Regions from separate parts of the Staphylococcus sp. IVB6181 genome, predicted to be linked through region 1. Evidence: riboswitches for the same ligand, from Rfam matches in the RefSeq annotation. Region 1 holds a riboswitch; the other holds the start of a gene.
The links. A riboswitch is a leader RNA that binds a small molecule or an ion and turns the genes downstream of it on or off. The one in region 1 is predicted to bind S-adenosylmethionine.
Positions count from the first base shown of each region.

Region 2: it holds a riboswitch for S-adenosylmethionine, as region 1 does, so the genes downstream of both, MUA90_RS08065 (O-acetylhomoserine aminocarboxypropyltransferase/cysteine synthase family protein) here and MUA90_RS01545 (methionine ABC transporter ATP-binding protein) in region 1, are expected to answer to the same signal.

Region 1 covers NZ_CP095096.1:345,914-352,003, reverse strand. The annotation lists gene gmpC (dipeptide ABC transporter glycylmethionine-binding lipoprotein) at 1-684, opposite strand, end outside; gene MUA90_RS01550 (methionine ABC transporter permease) at 708-1,367, opposite strand; partial or broken gene MUA90_RS01545 (methionine ABC transporter ATP-binding protein) at 1,369-2,389, opposite strand; SAM riboswitch class I at 2,509-2,620, opposite strand; gene MUA90_RS01540 (LPXTG cell wall anchor domain-containing protein) at 2,802-6,090, opposite strand, start outside.
Region 2 covers NZ_CP095096.1:1,642,859-1,648,948, reverse strand. The annotation lists gene mprF (bifunctional lysylphosphatidylglycerol flippase/synthetase MprF) at 1-2,439, shown strand, start outside; SAM riboswitch class I at 2,609-2,706, shown strand; gene MUA90_RS08065 (O-acetylhomoserine aminocarboxypropyltransferase/cysteine synthase family protein) at 2,766-4,046, shown strand; gene MUA90_RS08060 (homoserine O-succinyltransferase) at 4,048-4,950, shown strand; gene msrA (peptide-methionine (S)-S-oxide reductase MsrA) at 5,046-5,561, opposite strand; gene MUA90_RS08050 (LCP family protein) at 5,703-6,090, shown strand, end outside.

The DNA.
Region 1 (6,090 bases):
AACAGCGATAATGTTGATGTATGGTTGTGAAGCTTTCGCGTCATCACTTTCTAAGTAGATTGGATCTTTTTTCGCATCTAAACCAGCTTTAGTTGCTACACCATTGTTGATAACTGAAATATCCACATCGTCTAATGCACGTGCTGTTTGTTGCGCATCTACTGCTTTAATATCTAATTTTTTCTTATTTTCAACGATATCTTTGATTCCGCCTTTTAAGCCGAAGTCTTTAGAAAGTTTGATATAGCCAGCTTTTTCTAAAAGTTTTAACGCACGTGCTTGGTTAGATACGTCGTTAGGAATAATCACTTTAGCTCCGTCTTTCAGTTCTTTAATATCTTTGATTTTTTTAGAGTAAATACCTAATGGTGCGAATACTGTTGTACGGATTGGCGTAATCTTTGTACCTTTGTTAGCTTTTTCATATTGATCTAAGAATGCAAAGTGTTGGAATGCGTTCATATCGATATCCCCATCGTTCAGCGCTTTGTTCGGTACGTTATAATCTGAGAATTGTTTTACTTTTACTGTAATACCATCTTTTTCCGCTAATTCTGCGACTTTATCCCAAACTTTTGTTTCGTTAGATGCTACACCGACTGTAACTGTTTTGTTATCATCTTTCTTCCCGCATGCCGCAAGAATAACGACAAATGCGATTGCTAGTACTAATAATTTCTTCATTGAACGAATTGCCCCTTTTTAAATTAATTTCTTCTGATTTTCTTAGCTAATACATTCCCTAGAGATTGAATCAGCTGAACCATAATAACTAAGATAATGACTGTAATCACAATGACGATTGTATCGAAACGCTGGTAACCATAAGCTAAAGCTAAGTCACCAATACCGCCGCCTCCGACAGCACCTGCCATCGCAGTAGCTCCGATTAAACCGATAATTGCTGTGGTTAATGCTAAAATTAATGATCCTAATGCCTCTGGTAATAAGAAGTAGCGGATAATTTGAATAGGAGATGCTCCCATCGCATTCGCTGCTTCAATCACACCTGAACTCACTTCAAGCAATGAGTTCTCAACGAGTCTTGCAATATAGGGCGCTACATAAACAGTAAGCGGTACTATTGCAGCTGCTGTTCCGATTGATGTACCTACAACTAATTTCGTGAATGGTACAATCGCAATCAATAAGATGATGAAAGGTACAGAACGCAGTACGTTAATCACCGGATTAAGAACATGATAAATTACTTTATTTTCCCAAATGCCGTCTTTCTTTGTGACAACTAGTAACACACCTAATGGAATACCGATTAATGCACCGATAACTAACGAAATAGAAACCATTAGCAGTGTTTGATATAAAGCTTCAAGTAATTGAGAAGAATCTAAAGTTGAACCGAGCATGTTATTTTACCTCCTCAAATTCAATATTATTTTGCTTCAAGTAATCAAAGGCACGTTGCTTTTCTTCATCTGAACCTTTAATTCGTAATGTCAGATAACCCACTGAAGTATCTTGAATGTCTGACATCGATGCATAGATAACATTCACATCCAGCTTGAAATCTTTAATTAATGTCTGAATCACTGAGAGACCAAGCTGCGAACCTTCTAAGTACACTTTGACATCTAAATAATTATTATCATCAGTTGGTAATTGATGAATCATTTTATCGCTGATATCTGTACTGATAACGGTTGAGACGAAGCTCTTAGCTGTCTTTGTCTTAGGATGGCTGAAAACATCTAAGACACTGCCGAGTTCTATAACACTGCCTTGTTCCATTACCGCAACTTTATCGCAAATCTGTTGAATCACACTCATTTCGTGTGTAATTAACAAAATTGTGACATCAAATGTTTGATTGACGCGTTTTAACAAATGCAGAATCGAATCCGTTGTTGCAGGGTCTAACGCACTTGTTGCTTCATCACATAACAAGATTTTAGGATCCGTCACTAATGCAACGTGCAATCGCAACTCTTTGCTTTTGACCGCCTGAAAGCTCATTAGGATACTGTGACCCTTTATCAGCTAACCCTACGAAATCAAGCATTTCTTCGACTTTTGCTTGTATGTATTGCTTCTTCTTGCCTTCAAGGATGAGCGGCATTGCTACGTTATTGAATACTGTTTTAGAATTAAGCAAGTTGAAATGCTGGAAAATCATTCCTATATTCTTTTTAACTTTGCGCAATTCTTTTTTGTTATATTGATTAATGTTATGACCATCTACAATAATGTCTCCTGATGTTGCATCTTCAAGCTTATTCACTAGTCGGATTAAAGTACTTTTACCTGCACCACTGTACCCGATAACCCCAAAAATTTCTTGTCGTTCTACAGTGAAACTGACATCTTTTAAAGCTTGAATTTTTGTTGAGCGTTTACGGAATGTTTTATTGACATCCTTGAACTCAATCATAGGTAAATCCCCCTCTAATAATTTGAAATGAATGAATTTTTCTTAATTTGTGATAATTCCAAAAGAAGAAAATCCCGAGGACTAATGAAACAAGTCCTCGGGATATAATATATCGGCTCGTCTCATCTTCACAGTATCTCACTGCAGGAATTGGCACAGTTATTAATGATCATCATTAATTCTGTTGCCGAGGCTTCACAGGGCCTGTCCCTCCGCCTCTCTGGATAAGAGTTATATTCAATTCATTTATATTCCATATCTTACAAACACTGAGTGAAAAAGTCAACATTATTTTTCAGAAAGTTACTTAAATTTATTCAATTCAAAAATCCTAAAATAAGAAAGCGTTTTCATTCACTATTAAAAAAGAACCAGGCCGAAGCCTGATTCCTTTTATACTCAAATCATAGTATTATTCTTCATCTTTACGACGTTTTGATCCAAGTACTGATGCTGCACCTAAACCAGCAAGCAATGAACCATATAATAATGGTGCTGTTTCGTCAGAACCTGTATCAGGTAATGATTGCGCTGATTTTTCTGGTTGTTGTACTGGTGCTGCTTTAGGTTGTTCTACATTGTGATAAACCACTTTATGTTCAAGGTGTTTACCAGCAAATTTATTCGTATCTTTTTGACCCACATTCACGTAATGTGTATGTCCAACAGATTTTGGTTGTACTGGAGTAGTTTCAACAGTACCTGTTGGTACATTTTTATTTCTGTTTGTTGTCGGTGTCACCGGTACTTGCGGTGCCACTGATACTTGCGGTGCCACTGGTACTTGCGGTGCCACCGGTATTTGTGGTGTTACAGGTACTTGCGGTGTTACTGGTACTTGTGGTGTTACAGGTACTTGTGGTTGTACAGGAACACTTGGTTGTGCTGGTACCAATGGAATCATTGGAATTGACACTTTTGGTGTGACTGGTTTTGTACAAGGTACGATAATTCTTGTATTATCTGCACATTGTAATACCACATTACCAATTGCATCATGGTTATATCCTACAATTGCAACAGGATATCCATAAGCATTGCATGGAATTTCAACACGTTGACCATCACTGAAGATGATTACATTTGTGTTATATGCATCAATGTAGTTATTAACGATATATGCAGGTGGAGTCGGTACTGCGTTTCTGCCATCACGTCCATCTCTGCCGTCGCGGCCATCACGACCGTCAAGACCGTCGTTACCTCTTAAGACTGTAATTGTATTACCGTCGCTGAACTCAACAATTGTATTGCCATCATGGTCAAAGTGGTAATCTTTTACAGATACTGATGCACCATCTTTGCCTTTTGGAATTGTGATTTCACGACCGTCACTGAAGACAACGATTGTGTTTCCGTTTGGATCAACTTTTTGTCCGACTACAGTAATTGATTTGCCATCTTTACCGTCTTTGCCATCTTTGCCTTTTAAGACTGTGATAGTATTGCCATCGCTGAATTCTACAACTGTGTTGCCATCCGCATCAGGATGTGAATCTTTGACTGTTACAGATGTACCGTCTTCACCTTTATCGCCTTTGTCGCCTTTTGGAATAGTAATGCTGCTGCCGTCACTGAAATCAACAACTGTGTTGCCTTCAGGAGTTTTAGAATGTCTTACGACTGTAACAGATTGACCAGCATCGCCTTTCGCACCTTTTGGAACGATAATTTCATGACCATCACTGAATGTAACTTTGATATCACCGCTAGGTAATGTTTCAGTTCCTGTAATAGTTACTGAAGTACCATCTGCACCTCTATCTCCTTTAGGAATCACAGCATGTGAACCATCTGAGAATGTTACAACTGTATTGCCATCAGCGTCTGGTGCTGTTGATCTTACTGTGATTGATTGGCCATCATCACCTTTTTCACCTTTTGGAATAACAAGAGATTTGCCATCGCTGAAGACTACTTTTGTTGAACCGTCAGGTTGAACTTCTGTACTTGATACTGTTACTGAAGTTCCGTTTTCACCTGCGTCACCTTTATCGCCTTTTTCACCTTTAGGGATAGTGATTTCTCTGCCATCACTGAACGTCACTTTAGTTGAGCCATCTGGTTGTACTTCAGAGTTTGTGATTGTGACAGACGTACCGTCTTCACCTTTATCACCTTTGTTTCCTTTAGGAACGACTACTTTTGTGCCATCGCTGAACGTTACTTCTGTGTTACCGTCTGGTGTTTGCGTTGTACCAGTAATAGTGACTGATTTTCCATCCACACCATTTGTGCCGGCTGCACCTGTATCTCCTTTGTCTCCTTTAACGCCTTTAGGGATAGTGATTGTTGAGCCATCAGAGAATGTCACAACTGTATTACCATCCGCATCTGGTGCTGTTGATCTTACTGTAATAGATTGACCATCCTCACCATTTTGACCTTTAGGGATAACTAGAGATTTACCGTCACTGAAGACTACTTTCGTTGAACCGTCAGGTTGAACTTCTGTATTTGTTACTGTTACTGAAGTTCCGTTTTGACCTGCTGCACCAGTATCGCCTTTATCGCCTTTTTCACCTTTAGGGATAGTGATTTCTCGACCATCGCTGAATGTAACTTTAGTTGAGCCGTCTGGTTGTACTTCAGAGTTTGTGATTGTGACAGATGTACCGTCTTCACCTTTATCTCCTTTGTTTCCTTTAGGAACAACTACTTTTGTACCGTCACTAAATGTCACTTCTGTGTTGCCTTCTGGTGTTTGCGTTGTGCCGGTAATAGTGATTGATTTTCCATCTTTACCATTTGTGCCGGCTGCGCCTGTATCTCCTTTGTCTCCTTTAGCTCCTTTTGGAACTGTGATTGAAGTACCATCACTGAAGTTGACTACTGTATTGCCTTCCGCATCCGGAGCTGTTGATGTAACAGTGATTGATTGACCGTTTGCACCTGTTGCGCCAGCTTCACCTGTATCGCCTTTGGCACCTTTTTCAACAGTTACTGTTGTACCGTCTGAGAATGTAACTTTTGTATTACCTTCTGGTGTTGTTTCAGTGCTTTGAACAGTAATTGATTTACCATCCGTACCGTTTGTGCCAGCTGCACCTTGAGCACCTGTTTCACCACGATCACCTTTTGCACCTTTAGGGATTGTAATTGTTGTGTCATCGCTGAATGTCACAACTGTATTACCGTCCGCATCTGGAGCTGTAGATTTAACAGTAATTGCTTTGCCGTCTGCGCCATTTTGACCTTTTGGAATAGTGATTTCTCTTCCATCGCTGAACGTTACTTTAGTAGAACCATCTGGTTGTACTTCTGTATTTGTAATAGTGATTGAAGTGCCATCTTGACCTTTATCGCCTTTTTGGCCTTTTGGAATAGTGACTTCATGACCATCACTGAAGACAAGTTTAGTTGAGCCGTCTGGTTGTACTTCTGAGCTTGTAATAGTAACTGATGTACCATTCACACCGTCTTTTGCTTTAGGAATAACTACTTTAGAGCCGTCACTGAATGTAACTTCAGTATTGCCTTCTGGTGTTTGAGTTGTACCAGTAATAGTGATTGATTTTCCATCTGCACCATTTGTACCGGCTGCACCTTGGGCACCTGTTTCACCCGTATCACCTTTAGCACCTTTTGGTACTGTGATTGAAGTACCATCACTGAAGTTGACAACTGTATTGCCTTCCGCATCCGGAGCTGTTGATGTGACAGTAATTGATTTACCGTTCGCACCTGTTGCGCCAGTATCC
Region 2 (6,090 bases), 1.3 Mb from region 1:
TATCGAGAACTCTCAACTATTAACTTTAAGAAATTGTTTATGCTCTTTGAAAAATTAAACCGCGTGGAACTGACAAGCTTGCTTGTGGTTGGCGGACTATCCATTTTACTGTTGAGTTTTTATGATGTGGTAATGGTACGTACATTAAAACTGAAAATGCCGATGATGAAAGTCATGCGTGTCAGCTATATTATCAATGCTTTGAATTCGATTATCGGGTTCGGAGGATTTATCGGTGCGGGTGTGCGTGTATCGGTATATAAACAATACACAAAAGACACTAAGACTTTGCTGCACTATATTTCATTAGTGCTGCTGTCGATGCTGACAGGCTTAAGTTTATTATCTATTTTAGTTGTGACACATGTCTTTAATGCCAAGCATTTGCTGGATGACTATCCGGTGGTACATGTCTTGTTATATGTTGTGGCGTGCTTCTTGCCTGTGTTTGTATTTGTGACGATTAAAAAGCCAGTACAGCAATCACATCGTTTTACAGGTGTCTATTTGACGATTGTTTCAAGTATTGAATGGCTTGCTGCGAGTATGGTTTTGTATTTTGCATTGCGTATCGTTGATTTGAATGTGGAATTCACTTCATTTGTCGGCATCTTTATTATTGCAGCAATTGCGGGTTTGATCAGTTTCATTCCTGGGGGCTTTGGTGCATTTGATGTCGTGATATTAGTCGGTTTGAAACATTTGAATCTGCCGGAAGAAAAGATTGTTTTAGCCTTGATGCTGTATCGTTTCGCTTATTATATTGTACCGGTTGTCATTGCGTTGATTTTATCAATGTTTGAATTCGGGACTTCAGCCAAACGCTACCTTGAACAATCGAAATATTATACCCCTGCAAAAGAAGTGACATCGTTCTTGTTTTCTTATCAAAAGATGATCACGCAAAAGATTCCGTCATTGTCTTTAGCAGTACTCGTTATGTTTACAAGTATGATGTTCTTATTAAACAATGTCAGTATCATTTATGACGGACTCTATGACCCGAATCACATGTTTTATTATATTGTGGTAACGATTCATACTAGTGCATGTTTGATTTTAATGCTGAATGTACGCGGTATTTTCAAACAAAGCCGACGTGCGATTTTATTTGCGATGATTTCTGTTATTTTAATTTTTATGATTACGGTTTATACCAATACGTCGTTTTTATTAATTACATGGCTGATCATTGTCTTTGGTTTATTGGTTTATGCGTTCTTAAAAGCACAAGTGCTCAAACGTCCGATTCGTTTGCGCCACTTGATGTCAATGCTGATTATTTCGGTTGTGATGTTAACGTTGAATCATTTTGTCATTGCTTTTGTATTAGAAGCAGTCGATGCGTACCGCATTGAGGTCGACAACTCGATGCTGCGCTATTATTTATGGCTGACGATTTTAGCAGTGATTGTTATTGTGACATTTATCGTATGGCTGTTTGAACAAGCATATAAAAAAGTGAAACCTGATAATGATATTGCACAATGCGAAGCGATTATCGAACAATACGGCGGCAACTATTTAAGTCATTTGCTGCATAGCGGAGATAAACAAGTGTTTATGGATGAATCAGAAGAGGCTTTTATTATGTATCGTCTGAAAGCCAATTGCTTAGTTGTGCTAGGTGATCCGATTGGTAATAAAAACCGCTTTAACGCCTTGTTAGAAGCGTTGTATCATTACGCCCGATACGTTGGGTATGAAATTATTTTCTATCAAGCTACAGACCGTTATATGCCGCTGTATCATGATTTCGGGAACCAGTTCTTTAAGCTTGGGGAAGAAGCGGTCATCGATTTAAGCACGTTTACAACTTCAGGCAAAAAACGCAGAGGTTTTCGTGCTACGTTAAATAAAGTCGAAGAACAAAACATCAGTTTTGAAATTATCGAACCGCCGTTTAATCAAGATTTGCTGAAAGCGTTAGAACAAGTCAGTGATGCGTGGCTGGACGGCAAAAATGAAATGCATTTTTCAGTCGGGCGTTTTACACATGATTATTTAGAGAAGGCACCCGTCGGTATTTTAAGAGAGGCGGACGGTCGAATTATTGCTTTTTGCAGCTTAATGCCGATTCATAATGATGAAGCTATTTCTGTCGATTTGATCCGCTGGCTGCCGGAAGTAGATTTACCGCTGATGGATGCGTTATATCTGCATATGCTACTGTGGAGCAAGGAACAGGGGTATCAAGCTTTTAATATGGGTATGGCGACTTTATCTAATGTGGGTCAAAATGAATACTCGTATTGGAATGAACGTTTAGCAGGAAAAGTATTTGATAACTTTAATACATTGTATCGTTTCAGCGGTTTAAGAAGATATAAAGAGAAATTCAAACCGAATTGGGAACCGCGCTTTTTAGTATATTCGCGTCATAGTTCGTTATGGCAAGGAATGTACAAAGTTTTATGGGTAATTCGCTCCAAACATTAATTGTATAACTGTATTCAAGGCTGAGGCAGCGTATTCGTTGTCTCAGCTTTTTTACATGCATGTAAATTTTGTTGACGAAATATTATTTCTAAAGCCAAAATTCAGAAAAATAAGAATAGTCTATTGACATTACGCTGTATTAGTTCTATACTACTGAATAAATTAATAAAACTTATCCAGAATGGTGGAGGGACTGGCCCAACGATACCAGGCAACCTATTTAAGTTAGGTGCTAATTCCAGCAGGTGAAGACCTGAAAGATAAGCCCAGCGAGTCTATCTTTTTCAGGTAGGCTCATTTTTTATATATTCAAGGAGGAAATGAACATGACAAATGATTTTAAATTCGAAACGTTGCAATTACACGCAGGACAAGAGGTAGATCAATCTTCGCATTCGAGAGCGGTACCGATTTATCAAACGACTTCATTTACATTTGACGATACACAACACGCAGCTAACTTATTTGGTTTAAAAGAACTTGGTAATATCTATTCTCGTTTAACTAACCCTACTGTAGCAGTATTTGAAACACGTGTTGCTGAACTTGAAGGCGGGGTTGCAGGGATTGCGGTAGCATCAGGTATGGCTGCGATTACTTATGCAATTCAAACTGTAGCAGATGCTGGCGACCACATCGTAGCAAGCTCTACTTTATACGGCGGTACACATACATTATTTGCACATACTTTACCTAAATTCGGTATCGATGTTTCTATCGTTGACAGCAAAAACTTTGATGAAGTGAAAAACGCAATCAAAGATAATACAAAAGCGTTATACATTGAAACTGTAGGGAACCCTGAAGGTAACGTTGAAGACATTGAAAAATTAGCTGATATTGCACATGAAGCAGGTATTCCATTAATCGTAGATAACACATTCGCTTCTCCATACTTAATCAATCCGATTAAATACGGTGCAAACATTGTGGTGCATTCTGCAACTAAATTTATCGGCGGTCATGGTACTTCTATGGGCGGTGTCGTTGTAGACGGCGGTAACTTCGACTGGACACAAAATGACAAATTCCCTGGTTTAACTGAGCCTGATCCTTCTTACCATGATTTAGTATTCACTGAAGCTTTCGGCCCAGCTGCATTAGCTTTCAAAATCAGAACAACTTTACTTCGCGATACAGGTGCAGCGTTATCTCCGTTTAATGCTTTCTTATTATTGCAAGGTTTAGAAACATTATCATTAAGAGTAGAACGTCATGTTGAAAACGCAGAAAAAGTAGCGAAATTCTTAGAAGGCCACGAAAAAGTAGAATGGGTTAAATATGCAGGCTTGCCTTCAAGCGAATATTACGACTTAAAACAAAAATACCTTCCAAAAGGCGCAAGCTCAATCTTTACATTCGGCGTTAAAGGCGGCTATGAAGCAGGTATTAAATTTATCGAATCATTAGAATTATTCTCTTTACTTGCGAACGTTGGGGATGCGAAATCATTAGTCATTCACCCAGCTTCAACAACACATGCGCAATTAAATGAAGAGGATCAATTAAAAGCAGGTATTACACCTGAAACTATCCGTGTATCTATTGGACTTGAACATATTGATGACATCATCAATGACTTAGAAAAAGGATTAGACGCGATTTAAGATGCTCTTTACTGATGGAATTCCTATTCTGCCTGTATTAAAGCAGGAACACATCGATTTTGAAGATAAACGGATAACTAATGGTTTGAATTTATTGATTGTTAACCTTATGCCTATGAAACAAGATGCTGAAAGACAGTTGTTAAGATTGCTTGGGCAGACGTGTCACGACATTAATGTCGACTTTATCTATCCGGTTACTCATCAACCTAAATCTTCTTCGAATCGACATGCTGAGCAGTATTATAAGGAATTTGATGAGATTAAAGATAATTATTATGATGGTTTTATAATGACAGGTGCACCTGTAGAACATCTTGATTTTTCTGCTGTAGATTATATAGAGGAACTCAAAGAGATTTACGATTGGTCGAATACCCATGTCAAACAGCGTTTATTTATATGCTGGGGCGCACAGTTTGCGTTGAACTACCGTTACGGCATTCATAAACGGATGTTTAATGAAAAACTGACTGGGATTTATCGTTATCAAATCTTACAGGCGCATCCTGCGTTGTTTGAAATTCCAGAGTATATTATTCCGCAATCTAGGAGTTCTTATATGGATCCTGCTGAATTGATGGAAGAAGCGGACTTAGATGTTATTACTTACAGTCCGTATACGGGTGTTGATTTCATTTCAAATAAAGACCAATCGGATTTGTATATCGGCGGCCATTTTGAATATGAAAGCAATACGTTGTTAAATGAGTTTATACGAGATAGTGAGAAGAATGCAGCTTCTGCCGCAAAACCTAAAAACTATTTCAGAGGAGATTCATTAGAACCGCTTCCTGCACATTGGATTCCTTATGGTCAGCAGCTCTTTCAAAACTGGACGGATATGATGGAACAGTGCCGTTTTCCAGTGAAGGAAAAAGAAGCGGATATTCTTGATAAGTAACTTGTCTTTGCAAGCTGAATAAATAAAAAAACAATGCGCGAGCACATCCTAAGGATGCATAGCTTGCGCATTGTTTTTATGATACATACAATCTGTTATTGTTCTCTTTGACGTTTAATTGCTTCACGCTGTGCAGCTTCTTCTGCATAACGTTCTGGGTTCTTTTTATAAAAGTCTTGGTGATATGCTTCTGCTTCATAAAACGGCATTACCAGCAGGACTTTTGTTGCGACCGCTTTATCTTTATCAATTGTTGATTTTAATGATTCAATATATTGATTTGCGGTTTCACGCTGGTCTTCATTGGTATAGAATATAGCTGTACGGTATTGCGAACCGCGATCTTGATATTGTCCTTCAGCGTCTGTCGGATCAATCACGGAAAAGAAGATTTCTAATAATTTATGATAAGACATCAGTGCGACGTCGTATTCTATTTTAACAGTTTCTAAATGACCGGTAGTTCCGCTTTTGACTTGTTCGTACGTAGGATGGTCAACATTGCCTCCCATGTAACCTGACGTGACTGTTTCAATGCCGTCAAACGTATCAAAGGGTTTGACCATACACCAAAAACACCCTCCGGCAAAATAAGCTGTATTGATATTCATGCAATCTATCCTTTCTATTTCTGGGACCTTAGTACCATTTGCTAGGTAAATACTTGATTTTTAAAAGGAAATTATATAACTTTAGTATGTATTAATTATATTACATAGGCTGTTAATTTTGAAGATATAAGGTTGATGAAAATGACAAAAGAAACAAACAATGACAATTACAAACGTAGCAGCGGGGAACAACCTCTGCCGAAACGTACAAAGAAAAGAATGCGTAAGTTGCCTTTTGTGATTTTAGGCATCTTGATAATTTTTATTATCTTGATTGTATATGCGGTTTCGGGATATAGAAGCGGTATTAATTACGCGAAAAAGCACAATCCGAATATGAAAGTGGAAAAATTTAACGGTCCTGTCAAAAATGATAGTAAAATTTCTATTTTATTATTAGGGGCAGACAAATCAGACGGCGGTAAATCGAGAACAGACTCTATTATGGTTGCACAATACGATTACATCCATAAGAAAATGAAAGTAGTGTCTGTGATGCGTGATACTTATGCGAAGATTCCAGGCTACA